Regions from separate parts of the Janthinobacterium sp. GL_088 genome, predicted to be linked through region 1. Evidence: predicted binding sites of a transcription regulator. Region 1 holds the regulator's gene; the other holds the start of a gene.

Region 1 (7,785 bases):
CGGCCAGCCGCCGCACCCTGATCGAGTGCATTTCGGAAGAACGCGAGCGCCTGTCGGCCATCGAACAGCTGGGCCATGTGATCGACACGTCGGAACTGAGCGCCAATAAATTGCGCGCCTGGATCAAGGATATCGTCGCCTCCGAGCGCGCGCCGCTGACCCTGTTCTTCGAATCGTTCGCCTTCAAGCTGGGCGTGCCGCTGGACGCCGATTTCGTCTTCGACGTGCGGGCCTTGCCAAATCCCTATTACGACCTGGCCCTGCGTCCCCTCGACGGACGCGACGCGCCCGTGATCGCCTTCCTCGATGCGCAGCCGAGCGCGCTGGAACTGCTGGCCGATATCCGCACCTTCATCGAGAAATGGTTGCCGTCATTCAAGTCCGACAACCGCAGCTACCTGACGGTGGCCCTGGGTTGCACGGGCGGCCAGCACCGCTCCGTGTACATGGCGGAACGGCTGGCGCAGTATTTCGGCCCGAACGAAAGAGTCGTGCTGCGCCATCGCGAGCGCGCTTGATTAGTCGAGGTGGCGCAGCGGATGCGCTTGCGCCGGCCAGACGGGGACAAAGAAGCGCGCCACCATGGCCGTGTCGACGTCGTCCAGGCTGGCAGGATTCCAACGGGGCGCATTGTCCTTGTCGACCACCAGCGCGCGCACGCCTTCGAGCACTTCGCCATGCTCGAAATTATGGCGCACCACCGTGCGCTCCAGGCGCAGGCAATCGGCCACGCCCAGGTGAACGCCCCGCTGCAGCAATTCCAGGGTGACCGACATCATCAAGGGCGAACGCAAACGCATGGCCGCCAGCGCCCTGGCGGCGAACGCACAGTCGTCCTGCGCCAGCGAGGCCATGATGGTCGCCACCGAACCCGCACTGAAATGACGGTCCAGCGCCGCACGCGCCGTGGCCAGCGGAGATACCCCCGCCTCGGCCTGGAACGGTGCCGCCAGCGCCTTGATGGCTACCGGCAAGGCCTCGCCCGGAGTCGAGTCGAACAGGGCCAGCAGCGCCCCCATCTGCGCCTCGGGCAGGTAGACATCGGCCAGGCCCGTGTACAGGGCATCGGCCGCGTTGATCGTCAGGCCCGTCAAGCCCAGATACAGGCCCAGCTGGCCGGCCAGGCGGGACAGGAAATAACTGCCGCCCACGTCAGGGAACAGGCCGATATTGACTTCCGGCATGGCCATGCGCGTGCGGCCCGTCACGATGCGCAGGCGATTGCCGGGCCCGGCTTGCGCCACGCCCATGCCGCCGCCCATCACCACGCCATCCATCACGGCAATATACGGTTTCGGATAGAAATGAATCACATGATTTAACACGTATTCTTCCGTAAAGAAATCTTCCAGCAGGGCGCTGCCGCCTTGCGGCGTGGCCAGGCCCGCATCGTAAAAGAAACGGATGTCGCCGCCGGCGCACAGGGCTTTTTCGCTGCTGGAACGGATCACGACGGCGTCCACGTGCGGATCATCGCGCCAGGCCAGCAAGGTCGCACTCAGGGCGCGCACCATCTCCAGCGACAGGGAATTCAAGGCTTTCGGACGGTCGAGCACGATGTGCCCGGTGCGGTTGCGGATGGAGGTCTGGACGAAGTCGCTCATGGCAGGCAGGAAAGAAGTGAAAGTGCAAACATTCTAGCGCCTGCGCGGGGAAGATTGCGTTCAACAGGTCCAGGCGCAAAAAAGGGCGCAAGATGTGCGCCCTTAGTTGATCACAACTGCTGGAAGCGGGTGGCCTTAGACGGCGACGACGGCTTCTTCCTCGGAGTTGTCTGGCAGATGCTTGATCGCCTCTTTACCGTGCCCTTGCACTTTGGTTTTGTATTTCATCACTTGCCTATCGAGCTTGTCGATCAGGGTATCGATCGCGGCGTACAGGTCGTGCGCCAAGCTTTCCACATAGACAGTCTTGCCACTCAAACGCAGGTTGACTTCAGCCTTTTGACGTTTTTCTTTCTCTTTGAGGTTATCCACGGTCAGAATCACGGCGATATCGATGACTTGATCGAAATGACGTTTCACGCGCTCCAGCTTCGTTTGTACGTATTCACGGATGGCTGGTGTCACTTCGAGATGATGTCCGCTGATGGTGAGATTCATACACACTCCTAAAGATGATCGGGTTCGTGCGGTCCATCCTATCCGGCCCGCAGAGGAACCGAAAAAAACTTACAAACACTTACGCAGGCTCACTGGCGGAATTTTCAACGCTTCCCGGTATTTGGCAACAGTACGTCGCGCAATCACCATGCCTTGTTCCCCCAGCATGTCCGCAATCTTACTGTCGGATAAAGGATTTTTAGGGTCTTCTGCTCCTGTCAGTTGCACGATCAATGCCCGTATCGCCGTCGATGACGCTTCGCCCCCCGCTTCGGTGGCGACGTGGCTACCAAAGAAATATTTCAACTCGAACATGCCGTGCGGGGTCAGCATGTACTTTTGAGTTGTTACCCGCGAGATAGTACTCTCGTGTAAACCCAGTGTATCAGCTATTTCACGGAGCACAAGGGGGCGCATGGCAACGGCCCCATGCGAGAAAAAGTTCTTTTGTCTTTCTACTATCGCCTGTGCCACGCGCAGGATCGTGTCGAAGCGCTGGCGCATATTCTTGATCAGCCACTTGGCTTCCTGCAACTGTGCGCCCATGGCGCCCTCGCCCTTGCCCTGCTTGAGCAAGTTGGCGTACATGGCGTTGACACGCAGGCGCGGCATGACGTCGTTGTTCAGGGTCACTTGCCAGCCATTGCGCGCGCGCTTGACGACGACGTCGGGCACCACGTAATCGGAGACGTCCGAGGCGAATACGGCGCCCGGATGCGGATTGCACTGGCGAATCACCGTCTGCGCCTCGCGCAAGTCTTCATCGTCGCAATCGAGGGCTTTTTTCAGCTTGTTGAAATCGCGCTGGGCAAACCAGGCCAGGTGCTTTTCGACGATGACGAGGGCCATGCGCCGCGTCACCATGGCGATGTGCGGCAAGCGCTTGATTTGCAGCGCCAGGCATTCGGACGCATTGCGCGCGCCCACGCCGGGCGGATCGAAACTTTGCAGCAGCGACAAAGCCGTGCGCATCTCGTCGGTGTCGATTTCCAGCTCTTCCGGCAGGCGTGCCAGGATGTCGTCGAGCGACTCTTCCAGGTAGCCATTGTCGTCGAGCGCGTCGATGATCAGCTCGACCAGCGCGCGATCGCGCAATTCCAGCACCGTCACGCGCATCTGCTCCATCAGGTGCTCGCGCAGGGTGCAGTGATGGGCCTCCAGTTGCGGACGCGAATCTTCATCGTCGGGCGCCTTGCCCCGGCTCGCCTCGCTCCAGTCGCTGTCGCCGCCCTCGGCGGCGGCCGGGCTGTCGCCCGCCTCGCCATCAAAGGTTTCCGCTTCGGCCGGCGCGGCGGGCGCGTCCTGGCCTGGCGGCTGGGGTGGCGCTTCGGCCGGCGCTGCCGTGGAACTCAAGGCCCCGTCGGACAGCAGGCGCAGCGAACGGTCGAGCGGATCGTCGAGGCGTTCAAGCAAGGGATTATCCGTCAGCAATTGCTCTAATTCCTGGTGCAATTCCAGGGTAGACAATTGCAACAGGCGTATCGATTGCTGCAACTGCGGCGTCAGTGCCAGGTGCTGCGAAGTGCGCAGCTGCAATGATTGTTTCATTGGCTTACATGCGGAAGTGTTCGCCCAGATAGACCCGGCGTACCGACTCGTTCGCGATGATGTCGTCGGGGCGTCCCGACGCCAGCACCGAACCCTGGTTGATGATGTAGGCACGGTCGCAAATACCCAGCGTCTCGCGCACATTATGATCGGTGATCAGCACGCCGATATTGCGCTCCTTCAAGAAACGCACGATGCGCTGGATCTCGATCACGGCGATCGGATCGACGCCGGCGAACGGCTCGTCGAGCAGCACGAAACGGGGATCGGTGGCCAGCGCACGGGCAATTTCCACGCGGCGGCGTTCGCCACCGGACAGCGACAGCGCCTGGTTCTCGCGCAGCTTTTCAATCTGCAAGTCAGCCAGCAATTTATCCAGCCGCTCCTCGATCTCGGCCTTCGTCAGCGGACGGCCTTCGACGGTCTGGATTTCCAGCACGGCGCGGATATTGTCTTCCACCGTCAGCTTGCGGAAGACGGATGCTTCCTGCGGCAGGTAGGACAGGCCCATCTGCGCGCGGCGGTGGATCGGCAGGCTGGAAATGTCCACGCCGCTGATATCGATGCTGCCGCCATCGGACGGCACCAGGCCGACGATCATGTAGAACGATGTGGTCTTGCCGGCGCCGTTCGGGCCCAGCAAACCCACCACTTCGCCGCATTCGACTTGCAGCGAAACATCATGCACGACTTGCCGCTTGCCATAGGTTTTTTGCAGACCGCGAACGATCAGGGTGCTGCCGCAACGTGTATTGTCCATTATTTCTTTCCTGGCGCGGGCGTGGCCGGCGCTTTCTCCGCTGCCGGCGCCTTGGTCTTCGGCTGGATCACCATGCGCACGCTGCCGCCATCCGCGGTGCTGGTGCCGCTGTTGGAATTTTCCATCGCGAATTCTTCCTTGCGGCTGTCATACGAGATGAAGGCGCCATTCGCCACATCGGTCACTTTCGCGCCTTCCAGGCGCGTCAGCTTGGCTCTGGAAAACAGTTTCACCACTTCCGTCTTGTTGTCGTATTCCACGCGCTCCGCTTCGCCTTCCACCCACAGGTCGCCCGCGCCATCGCGCTTCTGGCGGAAGGTGGCGAGCTTGCCGGGGTCGGCCCAGAAGGTAATGAACTGGTAGCCTTGCGGGTCTTCCGTGATCAGGGCCCGGCCCGCCTTCATGGTCAGGGTACCCTTGACCAGCACGACGTCGCCCGTCAGGGTGCGCACCTGCTTGATGTCATCGACGTGGCCGCTACGTGCCGTGATGACGGCTTCCTTCTCGGAATCGGCCTTCTCGGCATGCGCCCCGCCCATGATGGCCAGGGACAATACGGTCAACAGCAAGATGTTCTTCATAGTATGGTTTCCTTGTTTCATTCTGTCATTTTGCCGCCGCGGCCGGGCGCGGTTTCGGCGGGAGGACCATGCGCAGCGCATTCTGCACTTCCACCACGCCGGTGGCGTTATTCGCCTTCATGCCGACGCCATTGATGCGCGAGGCGCCCGTCAGGATATCGACAGGCACGTCCGTTTCCATTCTTTCCTCATCCGGGAACACCGTCAGCGCTTCCGTCTTGACCGTCAGGTTCTGCGCCTTCGGACTGGCCACGCGGTCGATCACGACCTTGCGGTGCAGTTGCAGCCGGGTATTGTCCTGGTCGATATGCGCCAGTTCCGCATTCATGTTCATTGGCGGCATGCCTGGCGTGAGCTTGCGCACGAAAGGCTGGTCGATATCGGACGAATCGTCCAGCGGATAATGCGTGAGCTTGGTGCCCGACACGATATAGCTGGGCTTACCCGTCAAGTCCATGCGCACCAGGCTGAAATTGGTGATGAAATAGTCAGGCTCATCCAGATGCTTGCTGGCCGTGATGTCCTGGCTATTCTTGTTCATCACCTCGAGCAGCCAAAAGCTGGCCAGCGCGACAACAACCGCGCCCAGCACGGTAAAAATCATGCGCCAGCGATGGGCGCCTCCTGGCTTACGCATAGGGCTTTACTCTTTCAAATGTCACTGGCAAGGCGCGCCTCACTCCAGGAACGGCGCCATGACGCGCGCATAGTTATCCTGGGCGCGCAGCAGGAATTCGCAGATTTCGCGCACCGCGCCGCGGCCGCCGCCGGCCTGCGTCACATGGTGGGCCAGGCCCTGCACTTCCGGGCGCCCGCCCGGCACGCTGACGGCAAAGCCGACGCGTTTCAGGATGGGCGCATCGATGACGTCGTCGCCGATATAGCCGCATTGCTCTTCCGTCAAGCCCGTCAGCGCCAGCAGTTCGCGAAACGGCGTCAGCTTGTCGTGGCCGCCCTGGTGCACATGGGTAATGCCCAGGTCTTGCGCGCGACGCGCCGTAATCGCCGAGCGGCGCGCGCTGATGATGGCCGTCTGCACGCCCGATTCCTGCAGCAGCTTGATGCCCAGGCCATCATACACATTAAACGTTTTCATCATCTCGCCGTCCGGGCCGAAATGCAGGCTGCCGTCGGTGAGCACGCCATCGACGTCAAAGATCATCAGTTTGACCTTGGCCGCGCGCGCCAGGTTGTCCGCTACGCTTTCCATCAGATCACCTTCGCTTGCGTCAGATCATGGATATGCAGCGCGCCCACCAGCTTGCCGTCGGCATCGACGACCAGCATCTGGTTGATGCGGAACTGCTCCATCACGGCCACGGCGTCGACGGCCAGGCGCTCGGGCGCGATGCTGCGCGGCTGCGCATGCATGACGTCGCGGATCGCCACTTGCGTGAAATCCTGCACGCGCTCGAACATGCGGCGCAAGTCGCCATCCGTAAACACGCCCACGGGGCGGTCGTCGGCATCGACGACGGCCGTCATGCCCATGCCCTTCTTCGTCATTTCTTCCAGCGCCTGCAGCAGGGAAGCCTGCACGGGTACCTTCGGCACCCGTTCGCCGCTGCGCATGACGTCATGCACGTGCGTGAGCAGGCGGCGGCCCAGGGCGCCGCCCGGATGCGAGCGGGCAAAATCTTCTTCCTTGAAGCCGCGCAAGTCGAGCAAGGCCACGGCGAGCGCGTCGCCCAGGGCCAGGGTGACGGTGGTGCTGGCCGTCGGCGCCAGGTTCAGCGGACAGGCTTCTTTCTCAACAGAAACATCCAGGTGCACGTCGGCCAGCTGGGCCAGGCTCGAATTTGGTTTACCCGTCATGGAAATCAGCACGCCACCCATGCGCTTGACGACGGGCATGATGGCCATCAGTTCCGACGATTCGCCGGAGTACGATATGGCAATAAAAGCATCTTCCGAGGTGACCATGCCCAGGTCGCCATGGGCCGCTTCGGCCGGATGCACGAACAGGGCCGGCGTGCCGGTGGAAGCGAGGGTGGCGGCAATCTTGCGCGCGATATGGCCGGACTTGCCGATGCCGGAGACGACGACTCTTCCTTTGCATTGCAGCAACAGCGCCACGGCGCGGCCCACGCTGTCGTCCGTGGCCAGGCGCGCGTGCAGCGCAACGATGGCGTCGGACTCGATCTGCAAGGTGGTGCGGGCCAGCGCGACAGCGCGCTCGGTCGTCGCTTGCATGTCAATTCGATCAAAAGCTTTCAGCATTGTTTTTTCATGGGTTACACTCATGCCCAAAGTATAAACGAATTAGGAAAGCAAAAAACTTGCCAGTCACAACAAACAACGATTTCCATTGACCGTACCGGGCAACCCATGTTTTCCTCGCTTGAACTGACCCTGATGTTACTCGGCAGCGCCGTGCTGGGCGTGGTCGCTTTCAGAATGTTGCATTTGCCGCCCATGCTGGGCTACCTGGCCGTTGGCATCGTCATCGGCCCCCACGCGCTGGGCCTGGCAGCGGAAAACGAGGCCAGCCACACCCTGGCCGAGTTCGGCGTCGTCTTCCTGATGTTTTCCATCGGGCTCGAATTTTCCCTGCCCAAGTTCCTCGCCATGCGGCGCATCGTCTTCGGCCTTGGCATGGCACAGGTGGTCACCACCATCATCGCCACCGTCGTCTTCGGCTGGTTCGTCGCGCGCTATCTGTCCGCCTACATCCACCTGAGCTGGCAAGCCGCGTTCGCCCTGGGCGGCGCGCTGGCCATGTCGTCGACGGCCATCGTCTCGAAAATGCTCACGGAGCGGCTGGAACTCGAAAGCGAACACGGCCGCAAAATCA
Region 2 (7,785 bases), 240 kb from region 1:
TCCTGGCCCGCGCGCTGCGCGCCGGGCACTCGTTTTCGAATGTGCTGCAGATGGTCGGTGATGAACTCAATGAGCCGATCAGCGGCGAATTCAAGATGGCGCACGAAGAGATCAATTACGGCGTGCCGATGAACGAAGCGCTGCAAAACCTGGCCGCGCGCATTCCGCTGACGGACTTGCGCTACCTCGTCATCGCCGTGCTGGTGCAGCGCGAATCGGGCGGGAATCTGGCCGAGGTGCTGGTCAGCATCGCCCGCATCATCCGCGCCCGCTTGAAGCTGCTGGGGCAGGTGCGCGTGCTGTCGGCCGAGGGGCGCATGTCGGCCTGGGTGCTGGGGCTGATGCCGGTGGTGATGATCGGCGTCATGGCGCTGGTCAACCCGCAATACATCCGCCTGCTGTGGACCGATCCCAGCGGCATCAAATTGCTGTGGTACGCGGCCGGCATGGTGGCGCTGGGTATCGTGTGGATGCGCAACGTCATTCGTATCAGGATATAAAACAGGAGGTCGCATGAGCGGTGCACAACTGCTGTTTCTCGTGATCGTCTTTGCCGTGGTGGTGGCGCTGGCCCTGCTGGCATGGGTGATCTTCTTTCCCGGCACCTTGCGCCAGCGCCTGTTCGGTTCCATGGCGCCGGCCGCCAGCGAGGCGGTGGCCGACTCTGGCTGGGTGGAGCGCGTGGCGCGCGTGGCGCAGCCGTTCAGCAAGCTTTCTCTGCCGGAAGAGGGCTGGGAGCGCTCGCCGCTGCGCACGCGCTTCATGAACGCGGGCTGGAGCCAGGCCAGCGCGCCGGCCCTGTACTTTGCGGCGAAAACCGTGCTGGCCCTGCTGTTTCCCACCGTGCTGGGCCTGTACGCGGCCAGCGCCATGGCGGCGCAGCTGCGCAGCGTGCTGCTCTTGCTGCTGTGCGTCAGTGCCACCCTCGGTTACTACCTGCCGAACCTGGTGCTGGCCAGCACGGCCAAGCGGCGCCAGCGCGACATCTTTGAAAACATCCCCGATGCGCTCGACTTGCTGACCGTGTGCGTGGAAGCGGGCCTGAGCCTGGAGCGCGCGCTCGTCAAAGTGTCGGGCGAAATCCATATCAAGAGCGTGGTGCTGGCGCAGGAATTGCAACTGGTGCTGATGGAAATGCGCGCCGGCTTTTCCAAGGAAAAGGCGCTGCGCAACCTGGCCCTGCGCAGCGGCGTGGAAGACGTCGACACTCTGGTCGCCATGCTGATTCAATCGGAACGTTTCGGCACCAGCATGGGCGATTCGCTGCGCGTGCATTCGGAAAACCTGCGCGGCAAGCGCAGCCTGCTGGCCGAGGAGGCGGCAGCGAAGATCGCCCTGAAACTGCTGTTCCCGCTGATCTTTTGCGTCTTTCCCACCCTCATGCTGGTGCTCATGGGGCCGGCCGTGATCGAAGTCTATCGCGTGCTCGTGCCGGCCATGGCCAACCGCTGAAAGGAGCTATCATGCGCTTGACGATTTCCCGCCTGGCCGCCGCCTGCGCCTGCCTGGGCCTGGCCGCCTGCACCACGCAGCTGGCCCACGCGCCGCTGCCGCAGTGGCCTGACGCCGATGCCGCCTACGTGGCGGGGCGCCAGCATTTCGAGCGGGGCGACTTGCCTGCCGCGCAAGCGGCCTATGAACAGGCGTTGCGCGCCGCACCGCGCCATGTGAATGCGCGCAACGGCCTGGCCGTGCTGCATGCGCAGCGCGGTGAACACGATGCGGCGATCGCCCATTGGCTGGCCTTGACGCGGGAGGCCAGTCCGCCGCAGCCGCAGCAGGCGTATCTGTTCAGCAATCTCGGTCACGCCTATTCCCTGAGCGGGCGCGATGCGCAAGCGTTGACGGCGCTGGAACAGGCGTGTCTGCTCGACCCGCTCAATGCGCTGGCCTGGCAGCACCTGGCGCAAGTGCTGGAACGGCTGGGACAGCACGCGCGCGCCGTCGTCATGCGGCGCCAGGCGCAGAGCCTGCAGGAACATGACTTACGGCGCGGCCTGGCCGTCTTGCGCAGCGAGGCGCCGCCGCAGGCTGTGCCCGTGGCCGCGCCGCTGCCGGATGCGCCTGCCATGGCGCGCATCGACATCACGCAAACCGACGGAATGGCGCGCTTGCAGCGCGTGCCGGTGGCCGCGCGCGGCGTGCTTGCTGCCATGGCGGAGCGGTCCATGCCGGCCGCTGCCGTGACCCGTCCGCGCCTGGAAATTGTGAACGGCAATGGCGTGCCCGGCCTGGCCGCAGCGCTGGCGCGCAGCCTGGCCGGTGCTCCCGTGCAGGTGGTGCGCTTGGCCAATGAAACCAGTTTCCAGGTGGCGCGCACGCGCGTCGAGTACCGGCCCGCGCAGGAGCAGGCGGCGCGTCAGCTGGCCCGCCAGCTGGGGCTGCAGGTACAAACCCAGGTGCAGACCCAGGCCGCCGATTGCCCCGCCAGCGAGCTGCGCTTGGTGCTGGGGCGCGACCTGAGCGATCCGGCCATGCTGCACCGCTATTATCTGCAGCAACTGCAGCTGGCGCGCCAGGCGCTGGCGCGGCTCGGTTAACACGTTCTTGCCTGCATAAAAAACGCGGCGCCTTTGCGGGTGCCGCGTGTTGTTGGCATGCCGGTGTCTAGCTTGGCCGGCGGCGGCGCGTAAAAGCCAGGCCAGCCAGTCCCGTGCCCAGCAGGAACAGCGTGCCTGGTTCGGGCACGACCAGGGGATCGATGACGACGATATCGGTGCGCGTTGATTTCGAAAAGTTCAAGGTATAGCTGCCGGCCGGCAGGGCGAAATTCGAGGTCAGGGAAAACATCGCAAAGCCATTCGTGAAGGCGCGCCCGCTGGCCGGGTCATTCGTGCCGGCCGTCATGTTCAGGCTGAACGGGTCGAGGCTGCCGGCGCCATGGTTGCCGTTGATGTCGCTGCCATTGTTGGCATCGCCATCGGGCGCGAACTGGAAGATCACGCCGTCGGCATTCGCTTTCGACAGGCAACCGACGGGACTGGCGCTGTTGCACGAGATATTGAAGATATCCATGATCGATACGTTCGACTTGTCGCCCATGGTCGTGACGTTGGCCAGTAGGTCGCGCCGTCCCATGAAGCTGAAGGTGATGAAGCCGGCGCTCGACAGGGTCAGGTTGACGGAGCCGGTGAGCGTGTCGCCGGCTGTGGAGGACGCCGCCCCCACCGTGTTGCGTTGCGCTTCCGACACGGCGCTGACGGTGGAACCGGCGGCAGTGAGCATGTTGCCGAAGGAATGCGCATCGCCGCGCGCGAATTCCAGCGCGGCGGTGGGCGCATAGTGGTTTTGCGGCGAGGCGCCGCAGCCGGCGCCGGAGCACACTTGCAGCACGTCGGCGTTGGCGGCCGGGCCCGTATTGACGGCGCGCGGATTGACGGCCACGCCGCCCTGAAAGAAGGCGCTGTCGCTGGCATTGCGATTGGCGCCGGCCAACGACAAGGTGCCGGCACTCGTGGTGATGCGGAAATTGTTCAATTCATTGACGGCCAGGCCGTACGCGCCGGCATGCGCCTGGCCGCTGGCCAGCAGGCTCGCCGCCGCCAGTGCGCCCAGCCAGCCCAGGGTCTTGCTTCGTGTGTGATCGACGTTCATCGCAGCCTCTTATCGTGGTCAGTCTCGGAAAATCCGGGGGCAAGGAATCCAGTTCGACTTGCCTGGATTCATCTTGTAGACAGTGATAAGCAGCTTGCGTGCCACACAAAAAAAGCATATTGAATCAAACACTTGCGCAAAGCGGACTGAACTGGAGAGGGCAAAGTGTAAGAAAGGCCGACGCCGCCTGGCGGGTGGCGCCGGCCAGCCTCAGGTGCCCCGGTGATAGCCGAGGTGGCCGCCCGAATTGCGTGCGCAGCCGCAACCGATGCGCGCCACTTCCTCGCCTTCCGTCAATTTCCAGTTGGTAATCGTCGTGTGCTGCCAGTCGATGTCGCTTTTCTTGACAGGTTTTACCGTCAGGGTACGTTGCTCCACATCCGTGTATTCCATCAATTCTTCGTCATCGGCGATGTCGAAATGGCGGTGGATCAGGGAAATACCGAAGCGGTCGAGTGCGCCATAGCGTTGCAGCACGTCGCGCAGTTCGCGAAAGCAGGCGAGATCGCCGGGCAGCAGCGGATCGACGGCGGAAATATCGGCGACGGGTTGCCATTGCATGGCGTGAATGTTCAGGCTGTGCATGATGTCCTCCTGTGCCCCTTGTATCAAGCCCAGGCTGCCAAAGGGGCCTGGCACGCCTGGTGACATGCCCATCGTGGCCGCAATGCCGCTGCGGTGCTTGCGCCAGATCAAAGGTGCGGCACATCGCCTCTCGCTGATCATTGCCCGGTAAAATAGGCCATGGCAAAAAAAACCCCCACCTTCCCCGGCGCGCGCACGGGCCGCGGCCAGGTCCTGGCCGTGCTGCTGTCGAACCGCGACCAGTCCGGCGCCGAACCGCTGCAAGGCCGCGTCTCGTTGGCCGCTATCGTCAAGGCGCTGAAACGCAAATACCACTGGCCGATTGAAACGCACAGTTTCCCCGCGAATACGCAGGACGGCCGCGCCAGCTGGGCAACCGTCTACAGCTTGCCGGAAAAGGTCATTGAGACCGCGCTGGACAGCGGCGGCCGGGAGTGGCTGGAGAGCCGGATAGTAGCCGGGCGGCGCTGAGCGCGCCGCAGTACGGCTATTCGAGCCGGAAGCCGACCTTGAGCGTGACCTGGAAGTGCGCCACCTTGCCATCGACGATATGGCCCCGCGATTCCGTCACTTCATACCAATCCATGTGCTTGACCGTCAGCGCCGCCTTGGCAATGGCATCGCGTATCGCCTGATCGCTGCTTTCGGTCGATGTTCCCACCAGTTCGATCAGCTTGTAAGTATGTGCGGACATGATATTTTCCCAGGTAGGCAAGCCAGACATCGGGAGCCTGCTTTGCGCAAGCACATGCTCATCTTGCGCCTAAACGTGCTGATAGTCATTGCGCGGTGCAGCAATGCGCCACGGGAGTGGTTCGCGGAAGGGAGTGTCCAGTCCTAAAATAGGTTGACAGTATTTATTGCTGTAGAAACGCCCGATGCACCGCATCGGGCGTTTTGTATTGCAGGGCCGTATGCGGCCGTTCCTGGTTATAGATCCGCACCGATTGCGCCACCATTTTGCTCGCCTGTTTCAGGTCCGCAGGTCGATTCAGCAGGAACTCGCCTTTCAGAATGCCGTTGATACGTTCGGCCAGCGCATTCTGATAGCAGTCGTAGCCATCTGTCATGGAGCAAGTCAGTCCGTGACGACGATGAATTTCCTGATAGTAAGTAGAGCAATACTGGATGCCCCTGTCTGAATGATGGATCAGCGGCGTCTTGCGCTGTCGCGCTCGCAGTGCCATTTTCACGGCCTCGCTGACTTCCTCGGTTTGCAAGCTCGCGTGCACATGGTAGCCCACAATCTTGCGCGAGTATGCATCCGTCACCAAGCTCAGATAGACGAATTTTCCGGCGGTCGGGAGATACGTGATATCGGCTACCCACACCTGCTCCGGCTGCGTGGCAAACACTTGCCCCGGTCCCTCCTTGAGCAAGTTCGGATGGCGCCGGAAGCGGTGATGGCTGTTCGTGGTCTTGTGATAGGCCCGCTGCGGTTGTACCAGCAGCCGCTCCTGCCGCAAGATGTCAAAGAGCCCATCGCGTCCCACTTTGATCTTTTCTCGGGAAAAGGCTGCACCGAGCATGCTGTGCAGCTTGCGCGTGCCGATGCGCGGCTGGCGCAGACGTATCGGCTGCACCAGTTTGACGACAGTTTGTGCCCTGTCCAGGCACTGTTGCTCGCGCTGACGGCGCTGGTAATAGGCTTGGCGACTGATGCCGACACAGCGGCAGGCCCGCTCGACGCTTAATCCTTCGACTTGCTTGCGCGCGATGACCTGCCCAAAGGCTTTTTTACCGGCACCCCGTACTCGTCACGCAGGACGTCGAGAACCGCTTCGAACAGCGCCGATTTCTGTCTTTCTTCCTTGAGTTGACGCTCCAACTCCTTAATGCGTTGCTCTGGCGTCAGTGGCTTGGTCGGCTTGTCTGTCATCATCGCGCTCCCTTGGCTTCGGCCCCGTGGATGCGTCCAATCCTGCAGGCCGTGTTTGCGACACCATACCAAAACTGTCGACCGACCCTGTATTCCGTAGCGTAGTTGCGCCTGCCTGTACGTCATCTCGCCTTTTTCCACCTGCTCGACAACGCTCAATTTAAAAGCCAGACTGTAATCGCGCTGGCTGCGCCTAAACCCTTGTTCCATTTGACACTCCATCTCTGCATCGAAAAAGTGTCAACTTATTCCAGGACGGGTCAGAGAAAAGAAAAAAGGGCTACCTGCCGAAGCATGTAACCCTTTGATTTCCTACTAAAATTCTGGTGCCGACTGCCGGTTTCGAACTGGCCACCTGATGATTACAAATCAACTGCTCTACCAAATGAGCTAAGTCGGCAAAAACTGCGCGTTGCGAATTATACGCTATTTAATGCGTGTCAGGGTCGGGCGGCCGCCTTTTTTTGGTGGCTCGTCGTCGCCGGGCGTGGCGTTGTCGCGTTGTTCGGGGGAACTGGTCGGCACGGACGACAGGGTCGGGGCGCTGGAGACCGGGGCGATCGCTGGCGGCGGGACGTCGGCGGAGGCCGGGCTGTCCGTCGGTTGCGCGTCGGGGTCATCGTTGCCCAACACAGGCTCGAAAGCCATGCCCTGGCCGTTTTCGTTGGCGTAGATGGCCATCACGTTGTCGACCGGTACGTAGATTTCGCGCGAGACGCCGCCAAAGCGGGCGTGGAAGCGGATGGCGTCGTTGTCCATCTTCAGGCCGCTGGTGGCGCCGAAGCTGATGTTGAGCACGATTTCGCCCTTTTTCACGTATTCCATCGGTACCGTGGTGCGCGAATCGACTTTGACCGCGAGATAAGGCGTGTAGCCGCTGTCGGTGCACCACTCGTAGATGGCGCGCAGCATATAAGGTTTGGTTGAGATTTCAGACATGGTAGACACTGTGAGGCGGGAGCGCCCCTGTCAATGACAGGGTGGCGCACCGGTAATTCAAAAGACTGGCTGCTGACGCAAGATATCCCGGCAAGCGCTGCCTGCCGGGAATATCTTTTAACGACGCATCACTTTTTCCGAAGGAGTGAGTGCTTCGATATAGGCCGGACGCGAGAAGATGCGTTCGGCGTATTTCATCAGCGGTGCAGCCGTCTTCGACAGTTCGATGCCGTAGTGGTCCAGGCGCCACAGCAGCGGCGCGACAGCCACGTCGAGCATCGAGAATTCGTCGCCCAACATGTACTTGTTTTTCAGGAACAGCGGCGCCAGGGTCGTCAGGCGGTCGCGGATTTCCGCGCGTGCCTTGTCGTGGGCCTTGTCGTTGCTCTTGGCGCGTTCGCTTTCCAGCACGTGCACGTGCACGAACAGTTCTTTTTCGAAATTGAACAGCATCAGGCGCGCGCGGGCACGCATCAGCGGATCGGCCGGCATCAGTTGCGGATGCGGGAAGCGCTCATCGATGTACTCGTTGATGATGTTCGATTCATACAGGATCAGTTCGCGCTCGACCAGGATAGGCACCTGGCCGTACGGATTCATGGTCGAAATGTCTTCCGGTTTGTTGAACAGGTCGACGTCGCGCACTTCGAAGTCCATGCCTTTTTCAAACAGGACCAGGCGGCAGCGTTGCGAAAATGGGCAGGTTGTACCCGAATAGAGAACCATCATTTTTTATAGTTCCTTAGAAACAAAGGGGGTGAAGCCGCGAACGGCTCACCCCAGGTCGC

The links. Region 1 encodes sigma-54, which starts transcription at its own class of promoters, with help from an activator protein. Its sites were predicted from a motif close to TGGCANGNAANCTGCTTT; they were not measured.
Region 2: AC3IQ7_RS02455 (EDSAP-1 family PEP-CTERM protein) is a predicted target of sigma-54. The motif match lies at 3,681-3,698, and genes of this name have one in related genera.

Annotation. Positions count from the first base shown of each region.
Region 1 covers NZ_CM174453.1:800,111-807,895, reverse strand. Annotated here, with positions in the region: gene rapZ (RNase adapter RapZ) at 1-518, shown strand, start outside; gene AC3IQ7_RS03590 (3-hydroxyisobutyryl-CoA hydrolase) at 519-1,604, opposite strand; gene hpf (ribosome hibernation-promoting factor, HPF/YfiA family) at 1,740-2,102, opposite strand; gene AC3IQ7_RS03580 (RNA polymerase factor sigma-54) at 2,172-3,650, opposite strand; gene lptB (LPS export ABC transporter ATP-binding protein) at 3,655-4,410, opposite strand; gene lptA (lipopolysaccharide transport periplasmic protein LptA) at 4,410-4,991, opposite strand; gene lptC (LPS export ABC transporter periplasmic protein LptC) at 5,017-5,628, opposite strand; gene AC3IQ7_RS03560 (KdsC family phosphatase) at 5,668-6,201, opposite strand; gene AC3IQ7_RS03555 (KpsF/GutQ family sugar-phosphate isomerase) at 6,201-7,211, opposite strand; gene AC3IQ7_RS03550 (monovalent cation:proton antiporter family protein) at 7,320-7,785, shown strand, end outside.
Region 2 covers NZ_CM174453.1:558,716-566,500, forward strand. Annotated here, with positions in the region: gene AC3IQ7_RS02440 (type II secretion system F family protein) at 1-500, shown strand, start outside; gene AC3IQ7_RS02445 (type II secretion system F family protein) at 514-1,452, shown strand; gene AC3IQ7_RS02450 (LytR C-terminal domain-containing protein) at 1,464-2,540, shown strand; gene AC3IQ7_RS02455 (EDSAP-1 family PEP-CTERM protein) at 2,608-3,594, opposite strand; gene AC3IQ7_RS02460 (hypothetical protein) at 3,805-4,179, opposite strand; gene AC3IQ7_RS02465 (hypothetical protein) at 4,339-4,650, shown strand; gene AC3IQ7_RS02470 (dodecin) at 4,667-4,873, opposite strand; one part of gene AC3IQ7_RS02475 (IS3 family transposase) at 5,037-5,900, opposite strand; one part of gene AC3IQ7_RS02475 (IS3 family transposase) at 5,903-6,268, opposite strand; tRNA gene AC3IQ7_RS02480 (tRNA-Thr) at 6,383-6,458, opposite strand; gene AC3IQ7_RS02485 (ClpXP protease specificity-enhancing factor) at 6,485-6,997, opposite strand; gene AC3IQ7_RS02490 (glutathione S-transferase N-terminal domain-containing protein) at 7,115-7,726, opposite strand.